Regions from separate parts of the Halanaerobium saccharolyticum subsp. saccharolyticum DSM 6643 genome, predicted to be linked through region 2. Evidence: a T-box and tRNA genes for the amino acid it is inferred to sense, from the RefSeq annotation. Region 2 holds a T-box; the other holds one or more tRNA genes.

Region 1 (16,654 bases), on a different contig from region 2:
CAGATTCATTTTGATAATCTTGATACATTTGCATCCACATTTCAGCATACTTTTTAAATTTCATTGTCTCTGGTCTTAGGTTATTAAGTATTGATTTTCCTTTTTTATTTAAATTTTTTAATATTAGTTCTCTAAATTTATCAATTTCATCTTTAACTACTGTAAAAGAGACGTCTTGTTGGTTGCTGCCAGTTGGGGTAAAGCGGCCGGCTTCTATTATTTTGATTATTTTATTTTCTTCCACATCTTTTTCTTTAAATTGTCTAATAGACCTTCTAAATTTAATAAAATTTAAGAGATTATCTGCAGATATTGAAAATTCTTTTTCCTTATATTCTTTTACTTCGTCCATATTGTATTCCGAAGTAGTGACTGCATTTACAGGGCAGATAGCAATACAGTGCCCACACTTAAAACAATTTTCATTTTTGATTTGAGCTTTTCCTTCGACCATTATAATATCATTTACTAAACAATCATCAAGACATTTAGAACAGCCAATACATTTTTCTTTATCTACTTTCATCATTTCAAATACCACTCCTACTATTTTTATTTCTCCAAAAATGAGCATTTATGTAATTATGTGATTTTTAGTATACTAATGTTTACAGATTCTGTCAATGAATATTAACTAAGTAATAGCGAAAATTAGCGTGAGACTAGATACTGCAGCTGGTCTCAAAAAACCCGAGCATTACATTTTGCAAATCTCCTAATTCGAGATGAGAAATTAAAAAAAGTCCTTGACGAAATAAGCTTATACTGTTATAATAATAATCGTCGTCTGAAACAATCAGCCGTTCACTTGCTGTTGTTTTAAGGTTTTAAACCCCAAAAAGGGAAAGATCCTCGACATAATAAATTTTACAGCGTGCGCCCGTAGCTCAACTGGATAGAGCGTCTGACTACGGATCAGAAGGCTAGGGGTTCGACTCCTCTCGGGTGCGCCATTTTAAATTTTTTTAACTTTTTATTTTCAGGAGATATTCTATGGAAGATGATATAAAATATATGAAAATGGCCCTGGCAGAAGCCAGGAAAGCTTATCAAAGAGCTGAAGTTCCAATTGGTGCAGTTGTTATCTGTGATGATAAAGTTGTTGGCCGTGGGTTTAATCTCCGGGAGCAAACTCAGGATCCAACTTCTCATGCCGAAATGATTGCTCTGAGAGAAGCAGCTAAAAATGAGGCTAGCTGGCGCTTGGAAAATTGCCAGCTTTATGTGACTTTAGAGCCCTGCCCAATGTGTGCAGGAGCAATTTTACAGTCAAGAATAAAACGTCTTGTTTATGGAGCCAGTGATCCCAAAGCAGGAGCTGTTAATAGCCTTTATCAACTATTAAATGATGAGCGTTTTAACCATCAGGTTGAAGTTGAGGCAGGTGTAATGAAGAAAGAAGCAGCTCAGCTTTTAAAAGATTTTTTCCGTGATTTAAGAGAACGGAAGGATGGGTGAGTCTGGCTGAAACCGCTTGACTCGAAATCAAGTAGGCAGTTTTACTGTCTCGAGGGTTCGAATCCCTCTCCTTCCGCCATTATATTTTATCCATATCATTCATAGATTATATATATAAATTTTCAAAGTATAGATTACGGAGAGGTGTCCGAGTCTGGCTTAAGGGGCCCGCCTGGAAAGCGGGTGTAGGCTTTCACCTACCGAGGGTTCGAATCCCTCCCTCTCCGCCATTAAAAATTTTATAATTTTTTACTAATGTTTGGCCGTACTAAATGGGGCGGTAGCGGTGCCCTATAACCTGCAAACCGCTATAGCAGGATTGAAGCCGTGGCTGAGGATTTTTTCTTTCAGGGTCTGGCCCTGATAAGTAGTGTTGACAATTGGGTCTCGCGCAATGAAGTCTTGTGAACCCCGTCAGATCCGGGAGGAAGCAGCGGTAAACAAGTCGCTTCATGTGCCGCGAGGGTGCCTGGTTCGAGCCAACTGTCAGGGTAACGCCTGGGAGAAAATCTTCGAAACACGGTGTGCGGCCAATTTTTTTTAAACACCCGGAATAGGGTGTTTTTGTTATATAATACTATTTTAGAGGTGAAAAAAATGTCCTTTCTCTCTCTGTATCGAAAATATAGGCCAGAAAATTTTAATGATCTGATTGGACAGGATCAGGTTAAACAGACTTTAAAAAATGCTTTAAAAAATGACAGAGTAGCGCATGCCTATCTTTTTGCTGGGCCTCGCGGAACTGGTAAAACTTCCACAGCAAAAGTTTTTGCTAAATCACTTAATTGTGCTAATCCAAATGCAGACCATGAACCTTGTGGTGAGTGTAATTCCTGTCAGCGAATTGAAAAGGGTAACTCTCTTGATGTAATTGAGATTGATGCTGCTTCCAATCGGGGTATTGATGAAATTAGAGAATTGAGAGAAAAGGTAAAATTTTATCCTGGTGAAGGCAAATATAAAGTATATATTATCGATGAAGTTCATATGTTAACTAAAGGGGCTTTTAATGCTCTTTTAAAAACTTTAGAAGAGCCTCCAGAAAGTGTAGTTTTTATTTTGGCAACAACTGAGCCTCATGAAGTTATTACAACAATTATGTCCCGCTGTCAGCGTTTTGATTTTACATTATTAACTTTAACTAATCTTAAAAAACGTTTAAAATATATTTCCGATTCAGAGGGTTATGAAATTGATAAAGAGGCGCTTGATATTTTAGCTCGCAGTGCTCGAGGAGGGATGCGAGATGCAATTAGCCTTTTAGATCAAGCCATTTCCTTTAGTGATGGTCAGCTAAGTGCTGCAGAAGTTACTAGAATGTTGGGGAGAATTAACAAATCAGATTTAAAGCAATTTTTAGTTCATTTAAGTAAAAAAGAAAGTCAAAAGGCTTTAGAATTATTGAATAAGCAGTTGGAGTCTGGACTTGGAATAGAAAGATTTAGTGATGAATTAATAGAATACTGTAGGGAATTACTTTTGATTAAAGAATGTGGGATTGATTCTGGTATTCTCGAATATTCACGCAGTTATTTAGAAGAAATTGCTTCTATAGCTGCAAATTTAAGTACTAAAGAAATTACAAATATTATTGACGAATTTGCATCCTTAAAAGAAAAATTACGTTCCAGTGCAAGACCCCGTTTACAATTGGAGATAAGTGTTATAAAATTAAGTAGTAGAGAAAGTAGTAATAGTTTAGAAGCGAGGCTTTCAGAGCTTGAGTTTAAATTAGATAATATATTAAACAGCAGAGATGATTCTAGTTTTAAAAAAGAGCTTAATCTTAAAAAAACGGAAGCTGTAGCTAACAGTGATCGAGGTAAACAATCAAAAATAAAAGAAGAAAAAATAGAATCTAAGAACGAAAAAGTTGAAAATGAAAAAGATATTAAAACAGATAAAAAAGCAAAATCAGCAAAAATAGAGAAGCCAGTCAAAACAGCAAATAATGCTGGTCTTAGTCTTAAACATGTTAAAGAAAACTGGGCTAAAATTTTAAATGAAACCAAACAGCTAGATATTTCTGTACAGGCCCTTTTAAGAGAAGGAGCACCAACAGCTGTAGACAATAAAACAGTTATTGTTTCTTTTCCTGAAAGTAAGAAATTTCATTATAAAGGAGCTGCTTCTAATAAAGCTTTAATTTCTAGAGTTTTAAGGAATGTTTTAAATGAGGCGGTAGAATTAGAGCTTCAACTTGGAACTAAAAAAAAAGAGTTAAATGACAAAATAGACGATAAGCAAAAAGATGATCTTGATTTAGTTGAAGATAGCAGTTCTAAAAAAAATCAAAAAATTGATAAGATGGATAGAGATAATAATGAGCAAAAAAATATTTTAGATGATGCTCATACAGCTAAAAATAGTTTAGAAACTAAAACACCAGCTTCTCAAATTACTGAAAATCAAAATGAGCTTGCCGGTGATTTAGATATAGAAAATTTGGCCAGAGTTTTTTCTGGTGAGATCATTGAAGTTGATCAATCAATTTTGGAAAATAGAGGAGGAAATTAATATGAATATGCAAAAAATGATGAAACAAGCACAAAAGATGCAGGCTAAAATGGCTAAAGTACAGGAAGAATTGGAAGAAAAGACACTTGAGGCGACTGCAGGTGGTGGCGCTGTTAAGGTAGTAGTTAATGGAAAGCAGGAAGTCGTTGATCTTCAGATTGATCCTGAAGTAGTTGATCCAGATGATGTAGAAATGTTAGAAGATTTAGTTCTGGCAGCTGTTAATCAGGGTATGCGCGAAATTCAGGAAATGGTAAATGATGAAATGGGTAAAGTAACTGGTGGAATGAATCTGCCAGGAATGCCTTAATGAATCCATATCCTAAACCAATGGGGAAATTGATCGGCGAGCTGAGTAAACTGCCTGGAATAGGGCCTAAAACTGCTCGTCGTCTTTCTTTTTATATATTGGGGCAGCCTAAAAATGATGTGAAAAATTTAGCAGATGCATTAATTGAAGCGCGCGAAAAAATCAATTACTGTTCAAACTGTAATCACTTAACTGAGGGTGATACCTGTACTTTCTGTCAATCTGAAGAGAGGGATAGAACATCAATTTGTGTTGTTGAAAGCCCCCGAGATGTTGTAGCCATGGAAAAGACAGGTGAGTATAATGGTCTTTATCATGTGCTGCATGGTGCTATTTCACCGATGGATGGAATCGGACCAGATGAAATAAAAATTCGTTCTTTGATTCCTCGTTTAGAAAAAGATAAAGTTACAGAAATTATAGTAGCAACTGATCCTAATGCAGAAGGTGATGCTACTGCAATGTATCTTGCTAAACTGATTAAGCCTTTAGGAGTAAAGGTAACTCGTATAGCACATGGAATTCCTGTTGGGGGAGATTTAGAATATGCAGATGAAGTTACTCTTTCTAAAGCCTTAGAAGGAAGAAGAGAATTATAAAGTTCAGCTGCCGGTTTCCGAACTAATTAATAGTAAATAATTAAGCGATCACCCGTCATTTCAAATTTGAGATGGTGGGTATTTTTTAATAGCTAAATGATTAATATTTGGAAATTAATGGTTCCTCAAACAGTAGGTGTAAGCTGCGCTTGACATTTATTCAGTACTTTGTTAAAATACTTAAAATATTAGATTGTTATTTCATATAATAATTATCCATCTATTTCATTTTATTACATATAAATATATTAAGTAGTTCTTAGTTCATAATTTTAAGTATTAATTTTCACAAAACTCTAGGAGGTTGGTTATGGAAAAAATAATTAAAGAAGGCTTGACTTTTGATGATGTTCTGCTGATTCCTGCAGAATCAAATGTAGTTCCAAAAGAAGTTAGTACAAGATCTAAACTGACTGATGATATTTATTTAAATACGCCTATCATTTCTGCCGGGATGGATACGGTGACTGAAGGTGATATGGCAATTGCGATGGCTAGAGAAGGTGGACTTGGTGTAATTCACAAAAATATGCCTATAGAGGCTCAGGCGGCAGAGGTTGATCGTGTAAAACGTTCTGAGAGTGGAGTAATAGTTGATCCTTTCTTTTTATCTCCGGATGCTTTGATAGAAGAAGCGGAAGCTTTAATGTCTAAATATCATATTTCAGGAGTGCCTATTGTTGATAAAAATGAAAAGTTGCTTGGGATTTTAACAAATAGAGATCTTCGTTTTGTAGAAGACTATAAGCGCCCTGTTTCCGAAGTAATGACAGAAGAAGAACTTGTCACTGCTCCAGTTGGTACTGATTTGGAAGGAGCAAAAGAACAGTTAAGAAAACATAAAATAGAAAAATTACCAATCGTAGATGAAGATGGTATTTTAAGAGGATTAATTACTATTAAAGATATAGAAAAAGCGAAACAATATCCAAAGGCTTCAAAGGATAAACGCGGAAGATTGCTGGCAGCGGCAGCAGTAGGAACTGGAAATGATACTGATGCTAGAGTAGAAGCTCTTGTAGAAGCTGGAGTTGATCTTTTAATAATTGACACTGCTCATGGACATTCTCAAAATGTTCTAGATGTGGTTAAGAAAATCAAAGATAGATATCAAGAGCTTCCTATAGTCGCGGGTAATGTAGCAACGGCGGAAGCAACTGAAGCTCTAATTAAAGCTGGGGCAGATGTAGTCAAAGTAGGTATCGGTCCTGGTTCAATCTGTACTACTAGAGTTGTAGCTGGTGTTGGAGTTCCTCAAATAACTGCAATTAATGATGCTGCAAAAGTTGCTAAAAAGTATGGTAAGACAGTTATTGCTGATGGTGGAATAAAATATTCTGGAGATATTGTTAAAGCGATATCTGCTGGTGCCAATACTGTAATGATTGGAAGCTTGTTAGCAGGTACAGAAGAAAGCCCAGGAGAACTAGAAATATATAAAGGTAGAAGTTATAAAGTGTATCGCGGCATGGGCTCAGTCGGTGCTATGAAACAAGGAAGCAAAGATCGCTACTTCCAGGAAGATGAAACTGAATCAGAAAAATTTGTGCCTGAAGGAATAGAGGGGAGAGTCCCTTATAAAGGTACATTAGCAGAAACTATTTATCAGATGGTCGGAGGATTAAAATCTGGTATGGGTTATTGTGGGACTCCTGATATTAAATCCTTAATTGAAGATTCAAAAATGATTAAAATTTCTGCAGCAGGACTTCGAGAAAGTCATCCTCATGATGTAAAGGTAACAAAAGAAGCCCCTAATTATAGTGTTGATTAAAGAATTAAATTAAAGATTTTGTTTTTAACTCTCTGTTTTTTATTGGCAGAGAGTTTTTTAATACTTCTTATTTTTTTTAGATTAAAAAGTTTTGTTGTAAGTTTAACAGAAAAATAAGGGCAATAGTATTAAGATTATATTTGTAAATTGGAATATAAATTCAAGTTATAATAAAATTCTAAATTGTTATCAAAGTTCATAACAGGGGGAATTAATAATGAACGATAAAAATAGACAGGAAGAAAATTTGATTATTATTGGTGGTGGCCCGGGTGGTTTATCTGCTTCAATTTATGCTGCGAGAAATGGAGTTGCACCACTAGTATTAAATGGTCCAGAGCCAGGAGGACAAATAACAACAACATCTGAATTAGAAAACTATCCAGGTTTTCCAGAACCAATTGGTGGTTTTGAGTTAACTCAGCAAATGACAGAACAAGCAGAAAATTTTGGTGTTCGCTTAAAATATGAAAGTGCAGAAGAGGTTGATTTCTCGGGAGATAAATTTACTGTTAAAACAGAAGGTGGAGAATATATAGCTGATTCTATTATCATTGCAACTGGAGCCGAACCTAGAACTTTGGGGCTAGAAAAGGAAGACAGTATGAGAGGTAATGGAGTTTCCTACTGTGCAACTTGTGATGCAGCATTCTTTAGAAATAAGGAAGTAGCAATTGTAGGTGGTGGAGACACTGCTTTATGGGAAGCAACTTTTCTGGCTAAGTTTGCAGCTAAAGTTTATATTATTCACCGCCGCGATAAATTTAGAGGCGCTAAAATTTTAGGTGACAGAGTTAAAGATAAAGAAAACATTGAAATTCTCTGGGATACAGAGGTTGAAAATATTAAAGGCGAAAAGAAATTTGAAGGAATTCGTATCTTCAATAATAAAACAGATGAGGAAAGAGACCTTGATGTAAAAGGACTTTTTATTGCCATTGGACATAAGCCGCGAACTGAATGTCTTAAAGGCCAGATTGAGCTTGATGACCATGGTTATATTTTAACAGATAAAAAACAGCACACTAATATTTCAGGAGTTTTTGCCTGTGGTGATGTTCAAGATCCAGATTATAGGCAGGTTGTTATTGCTGCTGGTTCGGGAGCTAAAGCAGCAATTGAAGCCTCGGAATATATTGAAGAAAAAGAAAATTCTTTCCCTGCAAAAGAAGTTAAGATGAAAAATCATGCTGCAGGAGATGAAGCTAAAGATTCTTCAGATACAGCAAAAAAAGAAGAAGGCGGATTGAGTCTTAGTCTCAGTTTAGATTAAATTAATCTTTATTGAAAAATTAAATTTTTAAAGTTATTTAAAACAAAAATCTAGAATATAATATATAATGAGATTATTAATTTGTGAGTCGACAGAACATCCTAAGCGACTATAAGAGGATGTTTTAGTCGACTTTTCTTTTATTGCATTAGTGGGATGATTATTGTATAATTAGAATATAATTAAGATTATTTTAACAAAGTTTTGAGGAGGCTGGCAGTTTTGACAGAAGGCTTTTTTATTACATTCGAAGGTATTGAGGGTTCAGGTAAAACGACACAGATTAATTTACTGGCAGAATTTTTAAAGAATAAAGGTTATGATGTTTTAGTCAGTAGAGAACCTGGAGGAACTCCCTTAGGTGAAAAAATCAGACATTTGCTTTTAGATCCTCAATATGAATCGATGGATTACAGAACAGAAATTCTTCTTTATGCTGCCGATAGAGCTCAGCATGTTAAAGAAAAGATTAAACCTGCTATAGAACAGGGTAAAATAGTTATTTCTGATAGATTTGCAGATTCTAATTTAGCCTATCAAGCTGCTGGTCGTGGTCTAGATTATGAGATAGTATATCAAATTAATGATTGGGTAATTGATTCCACCTGGCCTGATTTAACATTTATTTTAGATATTGATATTAAAGAAGGATTAAAAAGGGCAAGGGCACAAAGTTTTGATGCTGAAGGTGACAGATTAGAAAGAGAAGTAGATGAATTTCATCAGCGAGTAAGAGAAGCATATTTAAAGATGGCAGAAAAAGACCGTTTTGCACTGGTAAATGCAGGAGAGAGCATAGAAAATGTCCAAAAAAATATAGAAAACATTATTAGCAGGAGGTTATTCTAATGGAAAAAAGAGCAGAAACAGGTAAAACAGTTAAAATGGTAGTTGCCATTGTCCATGACCATGATGCGGCTGATCTTTTAGAATCACTTACTACTTCTGGTTTTCAGGCAACAAAAATGGCATCTACAGGTGGTTTTTTGCGAGAGGGTAATACTACTTTTATGATTGGATCAGATGAAGGTCATGTTGATGAGGTATTAGAAATAATTAGAGAAAATTGTGAGTCGCGAAAAAAAACAGTGGCACCGATGTCACCTGTTGCCAATTCTTTAGAAGGATATTATTCTTTTCCAATGGAAATTAAAATTGGTGGAGCAACAGTATTTATTATAGATGTAGAACAATTTATTAAACTTTAAGCTAAGAGGAGTTTTTAAATGAGTTTCAACTCAATTATTGGTCAAGAAGAAGCTATCGAAATTTTACAGGATGAAATAGAAAAAGATCGAATAAGCCACGCCTATCTCTTTTCGGCTAAAGAAGGTAGCGGCAAATCAAAACTGGCTTTTGAATTTGCAAAGGCCAGTTTTTGTGAGGAAGTTCGATTAGACAGCTGTGGGAGTTGTATTAACTGCCGCAAAATGGATCATCATAATCACCCTGATTTTAAAACTATTTCTGTACTTGAAGATAAAACTGCTATTTCTATTGATCAAATTAGAGAATTGAAAAAAGAAATTGCGTATAAGCCTTATGATAGTGATCATAAGATATATATCATAGAATCAGCAGAAAAATTAACAAAAGAAGCAGCTAATTCACTTTTAAAAACTTTAGAAGAACCTCCATCTTTTGCAACCATTGTTTTGCTTGTAGAAGATAGCGGTAAACTTTTGCCAACACTTGTGTCTCGCTGTCAACAGATTAAATTAAGTAGTGTAAGTCAACAAAAAATTAAAGATCTGCTTTTAGAAGAAGGTTTAAATAATGAACAGGCAGAGATAGTTAGTAGTGCTGCTGCTGGCAGTCCTGGTAAAGCACTTGATATTACTAAAATAGATAACTATTTTGAACATCGTCAAGAAATTTATGACTTTTTAAAAAAGATTAAATCTAAAAACACAATTGAAATTTTCAAAATTACAGATAAATTATGCTCACTGCTTAAAAATGATTTCCCCTGTTTTGATTTGCTATCAGACTGGTATCGCGATATAATGATGATTAAACAGGATTATCTGGATGCAGTGATTAATCAAGACTATTTAGAGGAGTTAAGAGAACTTGCTGCAGAGTTAAATCTGCAGAATATAATTAAAAATTTAGAATTGATTGCTCAAAGTCAAGAATATATAGAACGCAATATTCGTGAGAAACTTAGTCTGGAAGTTTTATTTTTCAAACTGCGCCAGCCTGATCAAGAATAGATAAATGAGGTGTGTATTTTAATGAATACGGTAGTTGGAGTTAGTTTTAAAAAAGCCGGAAAAATCTATTATTTTGATCCTGGTGAACTTGAAATAAAAACCGGTGATTATGTAATAGTGGAAACTGCCCGGGGTATAGAATATGCCGAAGTAGTTGTTGGTAAAAAAGAAATATCAGATGAAGAGATAGTTGCGCCTTTAAAGGATGTAATTAGAAAGGCAACTTTAAAAGATAGAGATAAATATGAAAAAAACCTAGAATTAGAAGAAGAGGCATATGACATTTGTTTAAAGAAGATTGAAAAACATAATCTGCCAATGAAATTAATAGATGTAGAATATACTTTTGATCATAATAAAATTATATTCTATTTTACTGCAGATGGAAGAGTTGATTTTAGAGAGCTTGTTAAGGATTTAGCATCTGTATTTAAAACTAGAATTGAATTGAGACAGATTGGAGTCCGAGATGAAGCCAAAATGTTGGGAGGACTGGGTCCTTGCGGCTTACCTGTTTGCTGTGCTACTTTTTTAAGAGATTTTCAACCAATTTCAATTAAAATGGCAAAAAAACAGAATCTTTCACTCAACCCTTCCAAAATATCAGGTCTTTGTGGACGTTTGATGTGCTGTCTACGGTATGAAGCTCAAACCTATAAAACTCTAAAGAAATTAATGCCAAATGTAGGCGAAAAAATCGAGTTAGAGATGGGTAAGGGAAAAGTAGTGGATAGAAATCTTGTTAAACATACTGTAGAAGTTGATATTGGAACTGATGAAAATTTAGAAGTAGATGTAGATGACCTAGATGAATATGATTTAAATTGATTTGAAAGGAAGGAAATTTAATGGATCAAGAAATATTAAGCAGCCTTGCCCATTTTCAGGAGCAAATAGAGGCACTTTCCCTCCGATTTCACAAACTTAAAGATATTACCTATCAGCTTTATAAAGAAAATGAAGAATTAGAGCGAGAAAATGAAGAGTTGAGATCTCTGCTTTTTAAAGATCAAGAAGAAGCAGAAGACGCTGTGGTTGAAAAAGAAGGTTACAGTAATTTAATTCATATCTATGATGAAGGTTATCATGTTTGTCCTTTAAGTTTTGGAGAAAAAAGAAAAGGGGATTGCCTTTTCTGTTTAAATCTGCTAGAAAATCAGGGTAAGGAGAAATAAGTTATGGAAGAGATTCATTATTTAATTGAAGAAGAACTTGAGATTATACAGGATGATAGATTTTTCAAATTTGGAACTGATTCTGTACTTTTAGCAAATTTTGTGGAACTCCGAAACGGAGATAAAGTAATTGATCTTGGTACAGGCAGTGGTGTGATTCCACTGCTTTTAGCATATAAAAATAATAATGTAAAAGTTACTGGAGTTGAAATTCAGGTTGAAGCTGCTGATTTAGCAAAACGTAATGTAGAATTTAATAATCTAGAAAAAGATATTAAAATTATAAATGCTGATCTCTGCAGTTTAGAATCTGAGCTGGAAGCAGGGAGCTTTGATGTAGTAGTATCTAATCCTCCTTATCTACCGGTTGAAGGTGGTAAAATGAAGGAAAATGATTATATAGCAATTGCAAGACATGAAATTCATGCAAAATTAGAGGATGTGGTAGCTGCAGCTGCACGTCTTTTAAAATATGGAGGACATTTTTTTCTTGTTCATAGAGCTGAAAGATTAACAGAGGTTATTGAAACTCTAGCTCAATATAATTGTCAGGCGAAAGAACTGCGGTTGGTCCAGGCTCGTCGAGATAAAGAAGCAGATATTTTTATGCTTAAGGCAAAAAAAGGAGCAAATCCAGGTTTAAGGATAAAACCAGTTTTAATTATTTATCAAGATAACAGTAGTGAATATACTGCCGAACTAAAAGAAATCTATGGTCAAAAATAACAGTTAACATGCTGTTTTAATATTATTATTTTACAGGGGGTTATTTTTTGCAAGCAGCAAATCTTTATTTATGCGGAACTCCTATTGGCAATTTAGATGATGTGAGCCAGAGGTTGCTGGATACATTAAAAAATGTTGATCTTATTGCCTGTGAAGATACCCGCAGAACCCAGAAACTTTTAAATTATTTTTCTATCAAAACAAAAATGATTAGTTATCATGAGCACAATGAAAGAGAAAGAAGCAGGGAGTTAATTGAGCTTTTAAAAGAAGGGAAAGAAATTGCTTTAGTCAGTGATGCAGGAATGCCTGGAGTATCAGACCCAGGAGAGATTTTAGTCAAAAAAGCTGTAAAAGCAGGAATTGAAGTTATACCGATTCCGGGCCCGAGCGCCTTTCTGGCAGCTCTAGTAGTTTCTGGACTTGACATTTCTTCTTTTTCATTTAAAGCATTTATTCCTCGCTCCGGCAAAAAAAGGCAGGAGTTCTTGGAAGAATTAGCTTTTGCTAAAGATACAACAGCTTTTTACGAATCTCCTTATAGACTTAAAGAAACACTTAAAGATCTCAGTCAGTTTAGCTCAGAATTAAGCACCCGGCAGGCGGTTGTTGCCCGTGAGATTACCAAAATGCACGAAGAAAAATATTACGGAACAGTGGCCGAGTTAGAACATAAACTTAAAGAACAGGAAATTAAAGGGGAAATTGTTGTAGTTGTTGCTGGACGCAGTCAAGTTGAAGCAGAAAGTGAAGGCTGGGAAGAATTAAGCATTTTGGAACATCTTAAGCTTTTAATTGAGAGTGGAATGACAAAAAAACAGGCTATAAAACAGGTAGCAAAATTGAGGGAACTTCCCAAAAGTGATGTTTATAAAGAAGCAGTTGTTATTTCAGTCGATAAGAATAAATTTGAGTAAATAAATTTCGAAAGGATGATAATTTTGAGCAGAGATACTTACTATGTAACTACACCAATTTACTATCCAAGTGACAAACTACATATCGGTCATGCTTATACAACAGTGGCTGCTGATACCATTGCTCGTTATAAGAAAATGCGTGGTTTTGATACTATGTTTTTGACTGGTTCTGATGAACATGGTCAGAAAATAGAGCGTAAGGCTGAAGCAGCTGGTAAGGAAACTAAAGAATATGTTGATCAGATAGTTGAAACTTTTAAAGAATTATGGGATAAACTTGATATTGACTATGACTATTTTATTAGAACCACTGAAGAGCGTCATGAAAAAGTAGTTCAAAAAATATTTAAAAAGCTTTATGATAAAGGTGATATTTACAAAGGTAATTATGAAGGTTGGTATTGCACCCCTTGTGAGTCTTTTTGGGCTGAAAGGCAGCTAGAAGAAGAGAATGAAGAAAAGGTATGTCCTGACTGTCACCGACCGGTAGAATGGGTTGAAGAACAAAGTTATTTCTTCAAAATGGGTAAATATGCAGATCGACTTTTAGAACATATAAAAAGTCATCCAGAGTTTATTGAGCCAGAATCACGCCGTAATGAGATGGTTAATTTTATCGAAAATGGTCTTGATGATTTAAGTGTATCTAGAACTACCTTTGACTGGGGAATTCCAGTTCCAATTGATGAAGATCATGTTATTTATGTTTGGATTGATGCCTTAAGTAACTATATTACTGCAATTGGTTATGAAACAGATCCAGAAAATTTTGAACATTACTGGCCGGCAGATTTACATCTTGTAGGGAAAGATATTTTGCGTTTCCATACAGTAATCTGGCCTATAATTTTAATGGCTTTAGATTTAGAGCTGCCAGATCAAGTTTTTGGACATGGTTGGCTTTTAAGTGATACTGGAAAAATGTCAAAATCTAAAGGGAATGTCGTTGATCCAGTTGTTTTAATAAATGACTTTGGCAAAGATGCTATTCGTTACTATCTGCTGCGTGAAGTAGCTTTTGGTACAGATGGAACTTACTCTACAGAAGCCTTAATTCAGCGAATTAATTCTGATTTAGCAAATGATCTTGGCAATCTTTTAAATAGAACTGTGTCAATGGTTGAACAGTATTTTGACAGTGAAATTCCTGAGCCCTCAATTAAAGAAGCAGTAGATAAGGAATTGATTGATCTTGCGGATGAGACAAAAATAGTGGTCGAAGAACAGATGGAAAAGTTAAAATATACTGTTGCTTTAGAGAAGATTTGGAATTTTGTTCGCCGTACAAATAAATATATTGATCAGACTGCTCCTTGGGTTCTGGCCCGAGAAGAAGAAAATCGTGAAAGATTAAAAACTGTACTTTATAATTTATTAGAATCCTTAAGGATTATTGCTGTAATGTTAAAACCTTTCCTAACTGAGGCTCCTTATAAAATGGGAGAGCAGCTTGGTCAGTTAGAAGCTATAAAAAATGCTACCTGGAATGATACAGAGTGGGGAGCATTAAAAACAGGTGTTAAAGTGTATAATGGAGACCCAATGTTTCCAAGAATAGATTTAGAAGAATATTTTGAGAAAGTTGAGGCTCGCAAAAAAGAGTCTACATCAGAAAAGAAAGAGAAGGAGGGAACTGATTTGGAATTAGCAGAAATTAAAGATAGAATTACTTTCGAAGAATTTATGGACACTGATATTAGAGTTGCTGAAATTATAGAGGCTGAAAAAATTGAAGGCAGTAACAAATTACTTAAATTAAAGGTTGATATTGGTTTAGAAAAAAGACAATTGGTTGCAGGAATTGCAAAACATTTCAGCGCCGAAGAAGTTATTGGACGCAAGATTTTAATTGTCGCTAATTTAGAACCAGCTACAATTTTTGGAGTTAAGTCAGAAGGAATGATTTTAGCTGCAACTGATCCAGAAGAAAATATGGTTTTATCAACAGTTAGTGCTGATATAGCAAATGGAAGTCAGGTAAAATAAATTTCAATTAGGGGGAATTAACAATGAAAGATAGAGAGAATATACCTAAAGCAACAATTGAAAGACTCCCTTTATATTACAGATGTCTTGATAAGATGGATACTTTTGAAGATGTTGATGTAGTTTCTTCTAAAGATTTGGGGGGGAAACTGGATATTCCATCAACCCAGGTACGTAAAGATCTTTCTTATTATGGAGAGTTTGGTCGTCGTGGGGTTGGATATAATGTTAATGAATTAAGGAAGTCAGTAGGTAAAATTTTAGGTGTCGATAGAATTTGGCCAGCAGTATTAGTTGGGGCTGGTAACTTAGGTCATGCTTTAGTCAATTATAAAAGTTTTTCCATGATGGGTTTTGAAATCACTCATGTTTTCGATAGTGATTCAGCTAAAATTGGGAATTTAATTAACGGGCGTGAAGTTGTAAGTGTTAATGATTTAGGCAGGATAGTACAGGAAAATAATATTAAATTAGGAGTAATTGCTGTTCCGACAGATGATGCTCAGGCTGTAGCTGAAGAGATGGTTGAATCAGGAATTAAAGCAATTTGGAATTTTGCTCCGACTCGACTTCGGGTTCCAGAGGAAATTGAAGTTAAAAATGAGGACTTAGCAGTAGGTATAGTTTCTCTGATATATCATTTAAGTTGGCAGGAAGAAATTGAAGCAAAGGGTGAATAAAGAAGTGAGAATAGAAACAGCAGTTTTATCCAGCGGCAGTAAAGGTAATTCTACTTATATTCGCGCTGGTGAATATTCTGTTTTAATTGATGCTGGTTTAAGTGGCAAAGCTTTAGAAAAAAGAATGGCAGCTTTAGATTTAAAACCAGAAGACTTAAATGCTTTATTAATTACACATGAACATAAGGATCACATAAAAGGGGTAGGAATACTTTCTCGCCGTTATGATCTTCCCATTTATGCCAATGATGGTACCTGGGCGGAGGCGGAGTCTGATTTAGGTAAAATAAAAACTAAAAACCGTAGGGTCTTTACAGGGGACTTTATAGTTGGTGATCTAAAATTTTCACCATACTCGATTTCACATGATGCTGCTCAACCAGTCGGATATGTTTGTCGGGTGGGAGATAAAAAAATTGTACTGGCCACTGATACTGGTGTCACAAATGAAGATATAATTACTAAAATAAAAGGAGCAGATTTTTTTGTTCTTGAATCAAATCATGATTTAGAAATGTTGATGACTGGGAAATATCCTTATTTTTTAAAAAATAGGATTAAAGGTAAAGAAGGACACTTATCGAATGATGATACTGCAGCTTTATTACCTTCTTTACTTAAAGATAATTTTCCTACAGTTGTTTTAGCTCATTTAAGTGAAGAAAACAATAATCCTAAAGTAGCTTATATCACTGTTAATAATGCTCTTAAAGAAGCTGGGTTTAAAGTTGGTAAAGATTTAAGGATGGGTTGTGCTTCACAGTCTAAAACAACACCGCTTTTTAGACTTGATAAAAAAGAGAAGAATAAGGAATTATTTTAATTATGGATATTAACCTTATAACAGTTGGTAGTTTAAAATCTTCATTTTTAGAACCAGGCATTCAGGAATTCAAAAAACGTTTAAGTCGTTACTGCAATTTAAATATTATTGAAATTAGCGATGAAACTGTTCCAAAAAATTATTCAGATAAAGATATTGAAGCACTGCAGGCATTAGAAGGTGAGCGAATAATAAAA
Region 2 (16,654 bases):
TTTTATCACTAAATAAAACAAAAATAATAAATATACCACCAATAAATCTTGAAAACACAGTTGCATAAGCAGCCCCAGCCACACCAAGCTGTGGAAATGGACCCAGACCAAAAATTAAAAAAGGATCAATAATCATATTTAAAACTGCACCAATAATCATGGTCATCATTGGTAGAAATGTATTGCCCTCTCCCCGCAAAATATAGTTAAAAGTAGCAGGAATAAAGATTGCAATCGAACCAGTTAAAATAATATTAATATACTGATAACCTAAATCTATTAAAATTGGATCATTAGTAAATAGTCTGACTATATTTTCTGAATAAAATATTCCAAGTAGACCACCCAGAATTCCATAAATAATAGCAATAAAAAAAACATGTTCTGCTACATTGTTAGCGCGACAATTATCCCCTTTCCCTAATAATCTTGAAATCAGTGAACTGGTTCCCACTCCTGTTCCAACACCAACTGCGATTAAAAACATTTGAACTGGAAAAGAAATAGATAAAGCAGATAGAGCATCTGTACTTAAACGCCCTACATAAATACTATCCACTATATTATACATAGCCTGAATGAGCATACCAGCAATTGCGGGTGCTGATAACTTAAAAAGTAATTTTACTATCGGCTCCTCACCCATTCGACTTGATTTTGATTTAAGTACCATTTTAACCCTCCATACGCTCTTAAATTTAATAAATCTCCTTTTACTGTGCTTTTTAAATTCACACTATTTTAATTTTAGCATTTATATGAATATAACACAATTATTTGCTTAACAATAGCAGATATTATTTCAAAAGAGCTTTAAAGATATTTCAAGTCTCTTCATTTGTTAATAAGTATAATATTCTAAATACTTTGACATTGATTATTTAAAGTGATAAAATTTATATAGAGAAGTAGAAAATAGATATTGATTATTTTCATTTAAATATATGTTTATAAATAACTCAAAAACATAAACAAAATAAAAAATGAAGGGAGGGCTATGTCTTTTTTGAAATTATTCTAGAAGTAGGTATTTCTTAAAAACTCTTTTATATCAAAAAAAAGGAGGAATAAGAATGGGTATTACTTTGAACTTAGTTCTTGCTGCTTTTGGGGGAGGCGCTTTCGGAGCTGCTTTAGGTGCATTACCTGCATTTATCTTCTGTGGTTTTGCTGTAATGGCTGGTGAAGCTCTAGCTCTGGCAACTGGTGGAGGTGCGATTACTGGCTCCATAGGTTTTGGTACTTTATTTGGACCTCATATTGCTTTTGCCGGTGGCGCTGCCGCAACAGCTTATGCCGGACAAAAAGGTAAACTCGATGATGGTGCTAATATTTTAGCCCCATTGTATGGAATTAATGAAAACTGGGATATTTTAATGGTTGGTGGTATCTTTGGTATTTTAGGTTTAGTAATTAATCAATTCTTTGCATCTATTGGCACACCTACTGATACAATTGCTTTAACTGTAGCAATTTCTGCACTCATTCATAGACTTGCTTTTAGTAAAACAGGTATTTTTGGTACTTATGATCCGGATAAAAGTGATTCGCGCTGGAAACCACCAGCAGAAATTGCTTGGTTACCCTGGCAGATGAATTTTTCTCAACTGCTTGCTTTAGGACTTAGCGTTGGTTTGGTTTCTGGATATATTACTATTGTTACTGGCAGTAAATTTATTATGTTTGGTATAACAGCCGCTTCTTTAATTATTTTGGAAACAAAAGGTAAAGGACCTGTTACCCACCATATCGCATTTCCAGCTGCAGCTGCAGCAATAGCTACAGGAAGTGTTATTTGGGGAGGCATCTTTGGTATATTAGGTGCATTTATTGGTGAGTTTTTTGCCCGTCTATTCTACGACTGGGGAGATACTCACATTGACCCTCCTGCCTGTACAATCGCTGTTTTAATTACCACAGCAATGCTATTTTTAGGTTTTACATTTTAAATGATATAAAAAAACTCCCGGCTAAAAAAACAGCCGGGAGTTTTTTCAATTAAAATATTATTTTCTGTTATAATTAATCAATAATTTAAATATTAATTTCATAAAAATATTTTATCTTACCGGACAAGCGCCAGTCTCACAAGAAGCATCATCTATTTCTCTTTCTAAATACTCAGTTTCATACTTAGAAACTAAAGAGGGATTAAATCTTTCCATTTCTTCCACCCGCTTATTATATTCTTCTTCAGTGATTTCTTCATAAGGCATTAAATCGTAAAAATTATCATTATAAGAAATGAATGAAATACCTACAACACTATTCCAGTTTTCCCACAGCCATTCTTCTACATCTTCCCATTCATCATCTCGTACATGAACAGTAATTGAGGCATTATGATCAACATAATTTTCCATAAACATCTTATATGTTTCTAACTGATCAATAGCATCCACATCTCCTTTAACCTCCCCTTCAGGAGCTTTAACAGGAAATTCAACAACAAGTGTTTCTGGATCATCTGGATTCTGACCAACTTCTGGATTAATAGGATAATCTAATTCTTCGCAGACACGGGCCAGTGGATCAGAAGCAGAAATTCTTACTCTGCGTACATAATAAGCACTATGAGAATAATGAAGACCACTAGAAACTGTTGGCATCTGAGTTTGAGTCCCTTCAGGTTTAACAGTTGTAATTAATTTAGGCTCATTATCTCCTACCTCTTTTGCAATTTCTCTACCAGCTTTATGAGCAACTTCTTTCAGTTCTTCTAATAATTCAGCTTCTTGAGCTTCATTTAAACCTGCAGCATTTTTCATATCCTGCCAACCAGTTAAAGAAGTTCCAATTAATCTATCTCTTTTATTAATCTGATCCCATTCTGGTAGTTCAAATTCAATTAAAGCCATTCTATAGCCAGACCTAGCAGAAAGTTTTTGAGCTTCAAACATTCTTTCCTTCTCAATATTACCTTCTTCATCAACAAAAGCCATTACATTTAAAGAAGTTAAGTTACAAACTCCTCTGGAATCTAATAAAATTTCTGCACAGGGATTAACCCCCTTGAAATTCTCACGACGGCGGCTACCTTCGACAGCATTAATAAATCCAGGTTCTCCACTAAAGCGCATCTGTTTAACATGCCATTTTAACTGTTCCTTAGAAGGTTTTCCTTCGTAGAAAATACTATTATTGCTCATTTGACGGTGAGATATTTCCTTGTTGATAACCCATTCGTCATCTTCTTTTACATACAGATTACTCTTAGCCTGAGCTATTTCCTTATCACCTTCACTAAAGAGACAGATTTGGGATGAACGCCTAACTCCACCAGATACTACATTTTCAGCAACAATATTTGCTAGATCCATAGCGTCAATTGGTTTCAATTTAACGCGATTTATCTCGTCAAGATCTCGATCCGGCTTTTCTTTCAATAATTTATCTATCTTAGTAAACATTCTCTTTAAGCTCTGATGACCAGAAGCTGTACCACCAAATGTTTTAAGCTTTTCCCCTTTAGGACGAACTGAATCATAATTAAAGATAATTCTTTTTAAGGGGCGATAAGCATGGTTTACTAAAAATTTGAAATAATATTCTAAAGACTGAATCCATCCTTCTTTAGAATCACCGACATTAACTGTTACTACATCATCTTCATCAAAATCAAAATCTGTATATTCCCTTCGTTCATCTTTTTCTACAGGTTCATAATATTTATGAATAACTTCAATATCAGTTCTTATTTTTGGCAACTTCTCTACGTCACGAGGAAGTACGCGAAAACCAACTCCTGATCCGATCATCAGCAAATAAAAAAGGTCCTGATAAGCTTTAAAGCTATCAATAACTGTAAATGAGCAGTTGTAATTGCTCATTCCATATTTTTTGGATGACTCTGTAGAAGCTGTCCAGAGTGTACGCCCTGCTAAAAAATTCCTTAGATTATATACGTTATCATAAAGTTTTTCTGCTTCTTTTTTAGTAGTTGGAGCTAAAGAACAGTTATATTCTACAGCCCTTTTTACTGTTTCCCACCAGTATTCGCGGCGCTGCTCTTCTTCTAACCAACGTGAATATGTTCTATAATAAATAAATTCTCCGAGTTCTGTCGGAAAAGGATTGGGTTGGTGTTTATATTTACTCAAAAATTCGTTTGTTAAAAGTGGATTTTCTTTTTCCTTTTTTCTGGATAATCTCGACTGCTGCCTTTTATTTCTATATAAAATATAGGCTTTAGCTGTTGTAACATAGGCAGCCTTCATCAATTTTTCTTCTACCAAATCTTGTATTTCTTCTACTTTTGGCACCTGATCTTCATTATAAAAGTCTAATATCAGATCTGATTCTACATCTAAAGCTACTTGTTCTGCATCATCTTCAGTTGTTGTATCTTCGCCGGATTCAATCATAGCTCTATAAATAGCCTTGGTTATCTTATCTCGACTATAAGCTACTTCTCGACCATCCCGCTTAATTACCGTCATATCAGATTTACTCAAAATAAAAACCTCCTTAAAATTAATTTAATCTAGAAAAATAATTATAACATACTAATGTTTAAAATGCATTTATAATAATGTTGATTAACTTGATTGATTATATATTAAATGACAAATTTAAACAAAAACTATCTTATTGGCTGCTAAATAAAACAAACAATTTATAAATAAATATTTATTGACCTTTAATTAGGTCTATATCTATTATTATAAGATTAGTAGAGTAATTAATCAATTAAAAAAGACAGAAAAATTATTTAAGATACTAATTATTTTTTCTGTCTCCAATTTAATACTTTATATATTCTATTTTAATAATCTAAATCATCTGTGTATTTCTTCTTTTTTTCCCTGATAAATCTCAACCTGCTCCCAGGTGGGTAAGCCTTCTATATCACCTTTAACTGTAATACATAAGGCGCCAACTAAATTAGCAAGTTCAACCGCTTCCTGAATCGGTAATTCTCTTAAAAGTCCAGTAATCAATCCAGCTGCAAAGGCATCTCCTGCACCAATTAAATCAACTATATTATCCACACAATAAGGTTCAACATGTTCAATCTGATCACCCTGATAATATAAAGCACCTTCTGCTCCAATTTTGAGTACTATCAGAGATCCTGGTTCCATCATTTCGTAAAATTCCTTAATAATCTCTTCTGGATCAGACTGTCCAAGCAGAATTTCTCCTTCCTCAACTCCCGGCAGCAAAACATTAACCTGAGGGATAATTTTTAACATGACTTTTTTCATTTCTTCAATAGAATCCCAGAGTTTCAGCCTTAAATTAGGGTCAAAAGAAATTTTTAAATTGTTTTCTCTTGCTACCTGCAGAGCTTTAAAAAAAGCCGCCTGAGCACTCTGACTTAAAGCCGGTGTAATTCCAGTTAAATGAAGGTGCCTGGCATTTTTTATATAGTTCTGATCTATATCTTCTTCAGTCAGACAGCTGGCAGCAGAATTTTCACGGTAATAAAAAACCTTGGGCTCTTTAGTTGTATGCATTTCTTTAATCAGGATCCCTGTTCTGTGCTCTTTATCTCTTTTAACCTGAGAAACATCTACTCCTTCACCACGTACAAAAAATTCTACATAATCACCAAGTGGATCTTTCCCCAGTTTACTGATCCAGCCAGAATTAAAACCAAGCCGCTTAACCCCAATTGCAACATTAGATTCTGCTCCCGCTATATATTTGGAAAAAGTATTTAAATATTTTAGTGAACCTACTTCATTTGGTGCCATTGCTGCCATTGTCTCTCCAATAGTAACAAGATCAATCATTTTAAATCACTCCTAAAAAATAAAGATTTGCCATTAATGCTAAATTTGAAAAAAAGGCCACAGCCATAAACTGCAGCCTTTCTATTTGCTTAGAATTATTAACTATTTATCTCTTAACTCTACCAGAAGCATTTCCACCAGCTAGAGTTTCTACTTCTTTAACACTTACATGGTTGAAGTCACCAGGTATTGACTGTTTTAAAGCAGAAGCAGCAGCACCAAATTCAGCAGCTTCCTGAAGCTCTTTTCCAGTTACTAAAGAATAGATTAAACCACCAGCAAAAGAGTCTCCTCCTCCAACACGGTCAATAATAGTGATCTCATATTTAGTTGACTGGACAAAGTTCTCGCCGTCAAAGAGAATAACTAACCAGCCATTATTAGAAGCACTGTGGCTAATTCTTAAGTGACTTCCTACTAATTCTAAGTCGAAACGATCGATTAACTGTTTTGCAACATCTTTGTAACCTTCAACATTTAAGTCGCCACCGGTAATATCCGAACCACTCTTGATATCAAATACCATTTCAGCATCTTCTTCATTAGCAATTACAACATCAGTATATTCCATTAAACCTTCCATTACCTGACCGGCTCTTTCTTTACTCCAGAGCTTAGCCCGGTAATTTAAGTCACAGCTGACTTTGACTCCGTGCTTTTTAGCAGCTTTAACAGCTTCTAAAGTAACATCTGACATTTTTTTGCTTAAAGCAGGGGTAATTCCTGTGTAGTGGAACCAGTCTACATCAGCAAAAATTTCTTCCCAGTCAAAATCTGCATTCTCAGCTTCAGCAATTGCAGAATGAGCTCTATCATAAACTACATTAGATGGTCTCTGACTAGCACCATTTTCGCAGTAATAGATTCCTAAACGGTCTCCACCGCGAGCAATGTAATTAGTATCAACACCAAAGCGGCGTACTTCGTTTAAAGCAGCCTGACCGATTGGATTATTAGGTAACTTAGTCACAAAACGAGCGTCTAAACCATAATTAGCTAAAGATACAGCAGTATTTGCTTCTCCTCCACCATAAATAACATTAAATGTGTCAGCCTGAATAAAACGCTGATGATCCGGTGGGGTCAAACGCAGCATAATTTCTCCAAATGTAACAACTTTTTTAGACATAATATAAAAACCTCCTGATAATTTTTGAATGAATTTTAGTTATTCTTTAAGTTTGTTTTTGAAATGAGATTTAAGCCATTTCTGCTCTGGCTTCTTTAATCAATCTAATAAATTCTTTAGCAGTTTCTGTTACTTTTTCATAATCACCAGTTTTTGCACCTTTACTTAAAGAACTACCTACACCAACAGCTAAACTACCAGCTTTAATCCAGTCTTTAACATTATCTAAACTAACTCCACCAGTAGGCATCAAAGGTGCATGTGGTAGAGGGCCTTTAATCGCTTTGATAATCTTAGGTCCAAATAAAGTTGCTGGGAAAATCTTAACTATATCTGCACCATATTTCATGGCCTTAACAACCTCTGTTACACTCATTGCACCAGGCATAACGGCCTTCTGATAACGGTTACACATCTCAATTGTTTCTTGATCTAAAGAAGGGGAAACAATATACTCTGCTCCAGCTAAAATACAGGCACGAGCAGTCTCTGCATCTAAAACAGATCCTGCACCAATTAAAATTTCATCTTTGCTGTATTCATCAGTTAACTGTTTAATTACATCAACAGCACCTGGGACTGTCATTGTGATTTCAATCGCATCAATACCACCTTTTTTTACAGCTTCAGTAATTTTTAATGCCTTTTCTGCATTTTCAGCTCTAACAACAGCAACAATTCCGGTTTCCTCAACTCTTTTTAAATCTTCAACTTTACTCATTAAATAAGCCTCCTCTATTTTGTTTCTAATAGTAAAACACTGTTTTATTTATATCTTATTAATATTATTCTAGACTCAAAACAAATTTCCTTCTTTTTTTTAAAAAAATTATAAATTTCATAAGAGGATAAATTGTATTGATATAGAAATTAATATTAGACTATCATTATAATAATTGAGATTATAAAGTTTTAATTTAATAAAATGGGGTGATAAAATGGGGATTAATAATCTATCAAATTTGATAGATGCTCACAAATGGTTTTTTAATGTTCAGGCGGGAAATAAAATATTATATATCACTGCCCTGTTAATTTTGTTAGCGCTTATTATTGTTCTAATTACAAAAAAATTAAGAATACCCATTGTAGTAGGCTATGTGTTTTTAGGTATCTTGTTAAGTGAAGACCTTATTACCCCTCTTCCTTTTTTAAATAAGTTACAGAAAGAATGGTATTTTTTTGTGATTGATAGTTTTGGGTATCTAACTCATATTGCTCTAGGATTTATAGCCTTTAGAATCGGAAGTGAGCTTACAATTAAATTATTCAGAAGATTAGGAAAAGATATTCTGGTAATAGTTATACTTCAGACACTAGCTGCTTTTAGCTTAGTAACTTTATCTCTTTTTACTCTAGGACAGCCACTATATATATCATTGCTTTTAGGTGCCATTGCTTCTGCTACAGCACCAGCTGCAACAGTAATGGTTCTAAGAGAGTATAATGCTAAAGGACCTTTAACTTCTGTTATAATGGCAGTTGTAGGTATAGATGATGCACTTGCTTTAATTATCTTCAGTATAATTGAACCGATTTCACTATTAATTCATAAGGGGCAAACCGAATTAACAATTATTAAAACAATTGGAATACCATTAATTGAAATAATAGGTTCTTTAATTATTGGGTTGATTGTTGGTTATATGGCTCAATACTTTCTCACTATATTTAAAGATAGAACAAAAAAAATTCTAATTTTAATTACGACAATTATGGGCGCTTCCGCACTTTCAATTTATACTGGTCATTCACCATTAATTACTAATATGGCTGTAGGCTTCGCCTGTATAAATTTCACTGATAAAAATCTAGAAATATCTGATTATTTGGAAATAATAACTGTACCTTTATATGCAATGTTTTTTATTCTTGCAGGTACAGAGATTAAGTTTACAGGATTAAAACCAGACTTTTCTTTGATAACCTTTACCTATATAATTGCAAGAATGATTGGCAAAATAGGTGGAGCCTCTTATGCTGCTTATTTAGTCAAAGCTCCGAAAAAGATCCAAAAATATGTAGGCTTTAATCTTCTGCCACAGAGTGGAGTTGCAATTGCTATGGCTTATACTATACAAAACCAGTTTGCTACTGACACTTCAACCCTTATTTTTAATGTTCTACTCTTTACTACAGCATTTACAGAAGTAATTGGACCTCTTGCAACAAAATATTCAATTTCTAAAGCAGGAGAAATTGAAACTGAAGCGAGTTGATATATAATTTAAATTATATTAATTTAATATTTTCATATAAAAAATTCATTTAAAAAAACGGCTTAAGCCCTTTAGAATTTAGGTGCTTAGCCGCTTAGATAATTTTTTGATTTTATTTTTATTTTACTTATTTAATAATGTCAGTTCCCATAAATGGTCTTAGTACCTCAGGTACTGTAACTGTTCCATCTTCATTCTGATAGTTTTCTAAAATCGCGGCTACTGTTCTTCCAATAGCCAGACCTGATCCATTTAAAGTATGAACAAATCTTGTACTTGCATCCGGCTCAGGACGATATCTAATTCCTGCTCTTCTTGCCTGAAAATCTTCAAAATTTGAACAAGAAGAAATTTCTCTATAAGTATCATAGGCAGGCATCCAGACTTCTAAATCATAAGTTTTAGCAGAAGAGAATGTTAAATCACCAGTACAAAGACTTACAACTCGATAAGGAAGTTCTAATTTCTGCAGTACATCTTCTGCATCAGCTGTTATTTTCTCTAATTCATCATAGGAATCTTCTGGTTTAACAAATTTAACCATTTCTACTTTGTTGAATTGATGCTGCCTAATAATTCCTCTTGTATCACGCCCATGTGCTCCAGCTTCAGCCCTAAAACAAGCACTATAAGCAGTCAAATATTCAGGAAGCTGCTCAGCATCAAGAATTTCATCTCGATAAAGGTTAGTTACTGGCACTTCAGCAGTTGGAATTAAATAATAATCTAAACCCTCTAATTTAAACATATCTTTTTTAAATTTTGGCAGCTGCCCAGTTCCGGTCATACTATCTGCATTAGCAATAAAAGGTGGAAAAACCTCTTTATAACCATGTTCATCTGTATGCAGGTTAAGCATAAAATTAATCAGTGCTCTTTCTAGCCTCGCACCTGCACCTTTAAGAAAGGTAAAACGAGTACCAGTTACTTTCCCACCTCTTTCAAAATCTAAAATATCTAAATCTTCACCAATATCCCAATGGGCTTTATCTTCAAAATCAAATTTTCTAGGCTCTCCCCATTTTCTAACTTCTTTATTATCGTCTTCATCTGTACCGACAGGCACACTTTCATGTGGAATATTTGGAATGGCTAAAAGCAAATCATTTAAATTTTCTTCTACCTCAGCTATTTTTTGATCTAATTCCTTAATTCTAGCAGACACATCCTGCATTTCTGAAATCAAATCAGATGCATCTTCTCCGTTTCTTTTCAACTCACCAATTTTATCAGAATTAACATTACGCTTATGCTTTAACTGCTCTGCTTCGTATAAAAAATCACGTCTTTTATCATCAAGTTCTTGAAACTTATCAATTGGTGATTCCATATCTCTCTTCTTCATAGATTCTTCGACTATTTCTGGATTTTCTCTTATAAATCTCATATCTAACATTTTATAATTCCCCCTCTTAAAATTATAGTGCTTTAAAATTAAAGATAAATTTTATGAATTTAAATTTAGAGATAAATTAGCTTAAAAACAAAAAAACTCCTCCCCAGAAAGGGACGAGATATCTCGTGGTGCCACCCTAATAACAGCTATTGCTGCCTCTTATATAGTTTTAACGGACTCACCCGGATCAGCATAGTCAATAAATAATTATTTTTCTGCATCACAGCTCCAGACTGGATTCAACTTTTAAACTGGCTGATTTTCAGCAACCATCAGCTCTCTAAATCAGTTTTAAAAATTTACTAATGTCCTTCAACACCTTTAAATAAATGGCTATAAAATTGTTGTGTTAATTATATTACACCAGTTTACTAAAATCAAGTAGTTTTTGTGATTCACTTTTTCTATTTTTAAAAATAAGTAAATTAAATGAGATCAGGCATTTTCCAAATAACAGAACCTTATTCTACTGATGCTTCCAGTATGGACATTTATAATACAAGCAGTAGAGATAAAGAAATAAGTGTGACTGCTCATTTAGTCTTTTCAATAAATTAATAAGTTCAAAGGTGTGGACTCAAAAATCCACACCTTTACTTCATTATTAAAAATAATTTATTATCAAAAAGATTATTAATTTTTCAAGTAAACCCTTTCTAAATTACGATCAAGATTACATACTATTTCATAATTAATTGTTGAAGCTAGCTCAGCTATTTCTGAAGCAAGTATTTGATCGTCACTCTGTCTGCCAATCAATACAACTTCATCACCAATTTCTACATTCTCAATATCTTCAATACTTACAATTATCTGTCCCATACAAATTCGTCCTCTAATAGGTGCTCTTTTACCATTAATTAAAACTTCTCCTTTATTAGATAAAAGTCTTGGATATCCATCCTTATATCCAACAGGTAAAACTGCAACTTTCTCCTTAGAATCAGTCTTATAAATTGAACCATAACTAATAGCAGTATCTTGCTCTAAATTCCTAATTTGCACAACTTTTGTTTTAAAACTTAAAATAGATTTTAAATCAACTTCATTATTTAATTCTTTTGAAGGTTTTAGTCCATAAAGCATAATCCCTGGCCTAACTAAATCTAGGTAACTAGTTTCTAAATCAATAACAGCAGCACTATTAGCAATATGTTTTAATTCTATTTCAAAATTAGACTTTTCAAATTCAGCTAAAACTTTATTGAATTTACTTAGCTGTTTATAAGAATAACTTTTATTAGCTTCATCTGCCCTAGCAAAATGAGAGAATATCCCCTCTACTTTTAGCTGTTTTAAATTTTTTAGTTTATTTATCAATCTTTTTATATCAGAATTTAAGAAACCAATTCTTCCCATTCCCGAATCAATTTTTAAATGAATTCTGATAGTTTTATTGAATTCAGCAGCAATCTTATTTAAACCCGTTAAAGTTTCAAAGCTGGCAACAGTTTGAATTAAATTTCCCTCTAAAATATCTTGATATTGTGTTTCTAAAACTTCAGCAAGGACTATAATGTCTTTCTTAATACCAGCTTTTCTAAGTTCCATCCCTTCATCAGGACTGCCAACACAAAAATAATCTGCTCCTAATTTTTCTAATTCCTCTGCTATTTTAACTGCTCCATGGCCATAAGCATCTGCTTTAACTACAGCAGCAATTTTACTAGAATCTGGTATTTTTTTTCGAATTATATTATAGTTATTTTCAAGTGCATCTAAATCTATTTCAATCCAGGCAGGTCTGCTTGAACTTAATTCCATCATTTTACCTCCGTCTTTAATCGTTTTTCCATTCAGCAAGTAACTCATCAATATTTAGATAGTTTTCTGCAAAAGTTTCGGCAACTGCCTGACAAATTATTTCGCCTTGATAAATATTTAAACCTAAAGCAAGAGAATAATCATTTAACATTGCCTTCTTATAACCCTGAGAAGCTAATTTTTTAATATAAGAAAGTGTTGCATTAGTTAAAGCAAAAGTTGAAGTTCTAGCTACTGCTCCCGGCATATTAGCAACAGAATAATGAATCACTCCATATTTGGTAAATACTGGATTGTCATGAGTTGTCGGATAAGTTCCTTCTATACAACCACCCTGATCAATTGCAACATCAACTATTACAGAACCCTCTTTCATTGTTTTTATCATTTCTTCTGTAACAAGGTTGGGAGCTTTAGCTCCAGGAATCAAAACTGCGCCTACAACTAAATCAGCATCTTTAACTTCTTCTGCTACATGATTTGGATTTGACATTATCGTTCTTATACTGCTGTGAAAAATATCATCTATATAACGCATTGTAGACTGCTTAATATCCATAATCGTTACTTCTGCACCCATTCCAAAAGCTACTTTAGCTGCATTACGACCAACAATCCCTCCACCAACAACCACAACTTTTGCCGGCTTTACGCCCGGTACTCCGCCAAGTAGAACTCCACTACCACCTTTTGGTTTCTCAAGATAAGCAGCAGCAGCCTGAACTGAAAGCCTACCAGCAACTTCACTCATAGGGGTTAAAAGAGGTAATTCACCATCTTCATTTTGAACAGTTTCATAAGCAAATGCCGTTATCTTTTTTTCTTTTAAAAATTCAACCAACTCTTGATCTGCAGCTAAATGAAGATAAGTAAAAAGAATCTGATCTTCTCTAAAAAATTCATATTCTTCTTTTAAAGGCTCTTTAACTTTAATGATCATTTCTGCCCTGTCAAATAATTCTTTTTTATCAGCCACTATTTCTGCACCGAATTTTTGATAATCCTCATCAGAAATTCCACTTCCCTGACCAGCATTCTCTTCAATCAGAACTGTATGTCCAGCTTTTTTTAAAACTTCTGCTCCAGCAGCAGTTAATGCGACTCTATTTTCATTATTTTTTATTTCCTTTGGCACAGCTATTATCATTAAAATCAGCTCCCTAATAATTTTTTTATATTATATACTCATAATATCAGATATAATAGGCTATTAAAAGAATTTTCATTTAAGATTTTACTTTAAAGTTTCAATTTATAAAAAAAAGTACTTAAATCTAAAATAGATTAAGTACTCTGCTTAAAAAGTCTTTTGCTCTTGGGTGCTTTGGTGCATTAAATATTTGTTTAGGATTACCTTCTTCTATTATATTACCTTCATCCATAATTATTACTCGATCAGCAACATCTCTGGCAAAAGACATTTCATGAGTCACAATGACCATTGTCATTCCTTCAGCTGCTAAATCTTTCATAACTTTTAATACATCTCCAACCATCTCTGGATCTAAGGCAGAGGTTGGCTCATCAAAAAGCATTACATCCGGGGACATAGCTAGAGCTCTAGCTATAGCTATTCTTTGTTTTTGGCCACCCGATAATTGAGCTGGATAAGCTTCTGCTTTATCTAAAAGGCCTACCTTTTTTAGCAAATCTTCTGCTACTTTTTTTGCTTGATCTTTATCCATATTTTTAAGTTTGATAGGGGCTAAGGTTATATTCTCCATTACATTCATATGATTAAAGAGGTTAAACTGCTGAAAAACCATTCCCATTTTCTGTCTGAGTTCATTAATATCATGATGCTCATCATCCATAACAGAGATTCCTTCAAATATAATATCACCTGAACTTGGTTCTTCTAGTCTATTTAAACAGCGGAGCAAAGTACTTTTACCTGACCCACTAGGACCAATCACTGAAACTACTTCTCCTGCTTCAACATTTAAATCAATATTTTTTAAGACATGTAAATCGCCAAAGTATTTGTTTAATTTTTTAACTTTTATCATACTCATGCTGTATCCATCCTTTTTTCAAGTAATCCAATGAATTTTGAAAGTGTAAAAGTAATTATAAAATAAATTACGGCTGCTACAATTAAAGGTTCAAATGGTTTATAAGTATTACCTCTAACAGTATCAGCATTATACATTAAGTCGTGGATACCTATAATTGAAACAATCGCAGATTCTTTAATAACAACTATAAACTCATTCCCAAGGGCAGGCAAAATATTTTTAAATGCCTGTGGTAAAATAATTTTTTTCATTGACATTAAATAGGGCATCCCTAAAGAACGCGCTGCCTCCATTTGCCCCTTATCTACAGCTTGAATTCCTGCTCTAAAAATTTCAGCTACATAAGCACCACTATTAATAGACATGGCTATCACACCGGCCATAAAGTCACCTACATTTTGTCCTAAAAGTGGAAAGTCAGGGAATTCAACACCTAAATAAGGAAGTCCATAATAAATTATAAATAACTGCACTAATAAAGGCGTACCTCTAATAAACTCTATATAGACTGAAGCTATTCCTTTTAAAAATTTATTATTTGAAATTTTAAACATAGCTAATACGATTCCAATTCCAATTCCAAATAAAACTGCAAAAAATGCTAGTAAAACTGTTATTTGAGTTCCATTAATAAAAAAGTTTTTATAATCTAATAAAAAAGAAAAATCCATATTATCCTCCTAATCTAATCTTTAAATATTGGCAAAGTATTTGCTGCCGCCGGCATAATGTAGCTTTGAGGCAGCTGATCAAATTCAGCCTCAACAATTTTAAAAGCTTCAGCTAAAGTTTTAACAACTCTAATATCTGTATTATCTAAAATCTCTTTATCTAACTCAGTAACTAAAATTAAGTTAATATCTTCAATTCTTTTTGTAATTAAATAGCCTGTATAACGCGAAATAGTAAAATTACTGCGCAGAGCTCGTTCTCGTTCAAAATTATTAGTATGATTTTGAATAATTTCTTCTACTTCAGAATGACCTATTCCTTCTCTACATTCTGCAAGTAAAATTAAATACCCTTCTTTTTTAACTGCTTGAGCAGCATTAACTAAAGATTTTGAAGCTTGATAAAGATTGATATCTTTTGGATAACCACCACAAGAAGCAAAAACAAGATCTGCTTTTTCTTCAAGCTCTATGCCAAAATATTCTTTACAAATTGCACATCCTTTTTGATGAGCTTCAAATATATCTCCAGCCACTGCAGCTGCAATACCGCCATCTGCATCAGGAATAACATTAAAAATAAAATCAACATCAAGCATTTTTGCCGCTTCTAGCATATCTAAATTAACCGGGTTATCCTGAAGATGATTATTAGTAACTGTATTTTTTATTCCCTCTCCTTCTTTTTCTGAAAGAGATAATGAATGATTTTGCATTATTGATTCGTAAGCTGCAATACCTGGCAAAATAGATTTTCTTCCTCCTGCAAAACCAGCCAAATCATGAAAAACTATGCCGCCAGTTAAAACCAATCTATCGGTTTCTAAGGCTAGCTTATTAATCCAAACTGGAGTCCCATAAGTTGTATCACCTAAATAGCTTAAACTTTCTTCTGCTTTTCCATTATGATCTACAAAATTTATTTTACCGTAATACTTTCCTAACAATGTTTTAATTTCAGCTTTATTGTGAAAACGATGTGATCCAGTTGCTGCTAAAACATTAATGTCATTTAATTTTATTCCTCCTGTTTTAAGTTCAGCAATTATAAAAGATAGCATTTTATCAATCTGCTGCCAGCTTCTAGTAATGTCAGATATCACAACTGTTACTGTTTCTCCCGGATTGACTATTTCTTTGAGTTTGCTGCTGGCAATTGGATTTGCTAAGGCATTTTTAATTATAGTTTCTAATTCAACTTTTTCAATAGCATTTGTAGTTATAATATCTTTAATTTTATTTTTTTTTAGTTCTAATTTAAATTTATTATTACCATATTTCAATGAATTTTTTTGCTGCAAATTATTCATCTCCTGCTTTTATATCATTTAAACATTCTGTGAAGTCATCAATTCTATCAAAAGCATTTTTTAAATCATCTAATTTTAAAGTACAGGCTATTCTTATAAATTCTTCTCGTTGATCTCCAAAATCATTTCCCGGAAGAACTAAAACTCCTTTTTCTTCCAATAATTTTAGCGCAAATTGTTCAGCTTTAATTCCACTATTTTTAATACGAGGAAAAATATAAAAAGCTCCCTCTCCTCCAGCAATTTCCATTATCTTATTAGCTTTTAAGCGTTTTTTTGCATATTTAATTCTTTCAGCAAAATCGCTTGCTATTTCTTTTTTTATTTGTTTTTCATTTTTTAAAGCTTCAACTGCTGCTCTTTGAGAAATTGTAGGCGCTGAATAACAAACTCCCTCATTAATGGTTTG

What was found. The T-box of region 2 lies ahead of serS (serine--tRNA ligase). A T-box ahead of a tRNA ligase gene usually reads a tRNA of that ligase, here a tRNA-Ser.
Region 1: it encodes a tRNA-Ser, which carries the amino acid that the T-box ahead of serS (serine--tRNA ligase) is inferred to sense. The anticodon was not compared.

The regions. Positions count from the first base shown of each region.
Region 1 is NZ_CAUI01000021.1:71,302-87,955, forward strand. Features, by position in the region: gene HSACCH_RS08775 (nitroreductase family protein) at 1-529, opposite strand, end outside; tRNA gene HSACCH_RS08780 (tRNA-Arg) at 877-953, shown strand; gene tadA (tRNA adenosine(34) deaminase TadA) at 994-1,458, shown strand; tRNA gene HSACCH_RS08785 (tRNA-Ser) at 1,445-1,537, shown strand; tRNA gene HSACCH_RS08790 (tRNA-Ser) at 1,597-1,688, shown strand; RNA gene ffs (signal recognition particle sRNA large type) at 1,722-1,988, shown strand; gene dnaX (DNA polymerase III subunit gamma/tau) at 2,056-3,975, shown strand; gene HSACCH_RS08800 (YbaB/EbfC family nucleoid-associated protein) at 3,977-4,285, shown strand; gene recR (recombination mediator RecR) at 4,285-4,884, shown strand; gene guaB (IMP dehydrogenase) at 5,195-6,658, shown strand; gene trxB (thioredoxin-disulfide reductase) at 6,876-7,931, shown strand; gene tmk (dTMP kinase) at 8,154-8,780, shown strand; gene HSACCH_RS08825 (cyclic-di-AMP receptor) at 8,780-9,139, shown strand; gene holB (DNA polymerase III subunit delta') at 9,158-10,147, shown strand; gene HSACCH_RS08835 (PSP1 domain-containing protein) at 10,169-10,975, shown strand; gene HSACCH_RS08840 (initiation control protein YabA) at 10,996-11,322, shown strand; gene HSACCH_RS08845 (tRNA1(Val) (adenine(37)-N6)-methyltransferase) at 11,326-12,048, shown strand; gene rsmI (16S rRNA (cytidine(1402)-2'-O)-methyltransferase) at 12,096-12,965, shown strand; gene metG (methionine--tRNA ligase) at 12,990-14,954, shown strand; gene HSACCH_RS08860 (redox-sensing transcriptional repressor Rex) at 14,978-15,634, shown strand; gene HSACCH_RS08865 (MBL fold metallo-hydrolase) at 15,627-16,457, shown strand; gene rlmH (23S rRNA (pseudouridine(1915)-N(3))-methyltransferase RlmH) at 16,460-16,654, shown strand, end outside.
Region 2 is NZ_CAUI01000010.1:18,605-35,258, reverse strand. Features, by position in the region: gene HSACCH_RS04740 (MATE family efflux transporter) at 1-673, opposite strand, end outside; gene HSACCH_RS04735 (hypothetical protein) at 1,074-1,949, shown strand; gene nrdJ (ribonucleoside-triphosphate reductase, adenosylcobalamin-dependent) at 2,061-4,454, opposite strand; gene HSACCH_RS04725 (sugar kinase) at 4,779-5,738, opposite strand; gene HSACCH_RS04720 (sugar kinase) at 5,845-6,867, opposite strand; gene HSACCH_RS04715 (bifunctional 2-keto-4-hydroxyglutarate aldolase/2-keto-3-deoxy-6-phosphogluconate aldolase) at 6,938-7,588, opposite strand; gene HSACCH_RS04710 (cation:proton antiporter) at 7,806-9,086, shown strand; gene serS (serine--tRNA ligase) at 9,214-10,482, opposite strand; T-box leader at 10,589-10,807, opposite strand; gene alr (alanine racemase) at 11,116-12,294, opposite strand; gene ald (alanine dehydrogenase) at 12,263-13,393, opposite strand; gene HSACCH_RS04690 (amino acid ABC transporter ATP-binding protein) at 13,521-14,255, opposite strand; gene HSACCH_RS04685 (amino acid ABC transporter permease) at 14,258-14,935, opposite strand; gene HSACCH_RS04680 (nickel-dependent lactate racemase family protein) at 14,950-16,245, opposite strand; gene HSACCH_RS04675 (aminotransferase class I/II-fold pyridoxal phosphate-dependent enzyme) at 16,238-16,654, opposite strand, start outside.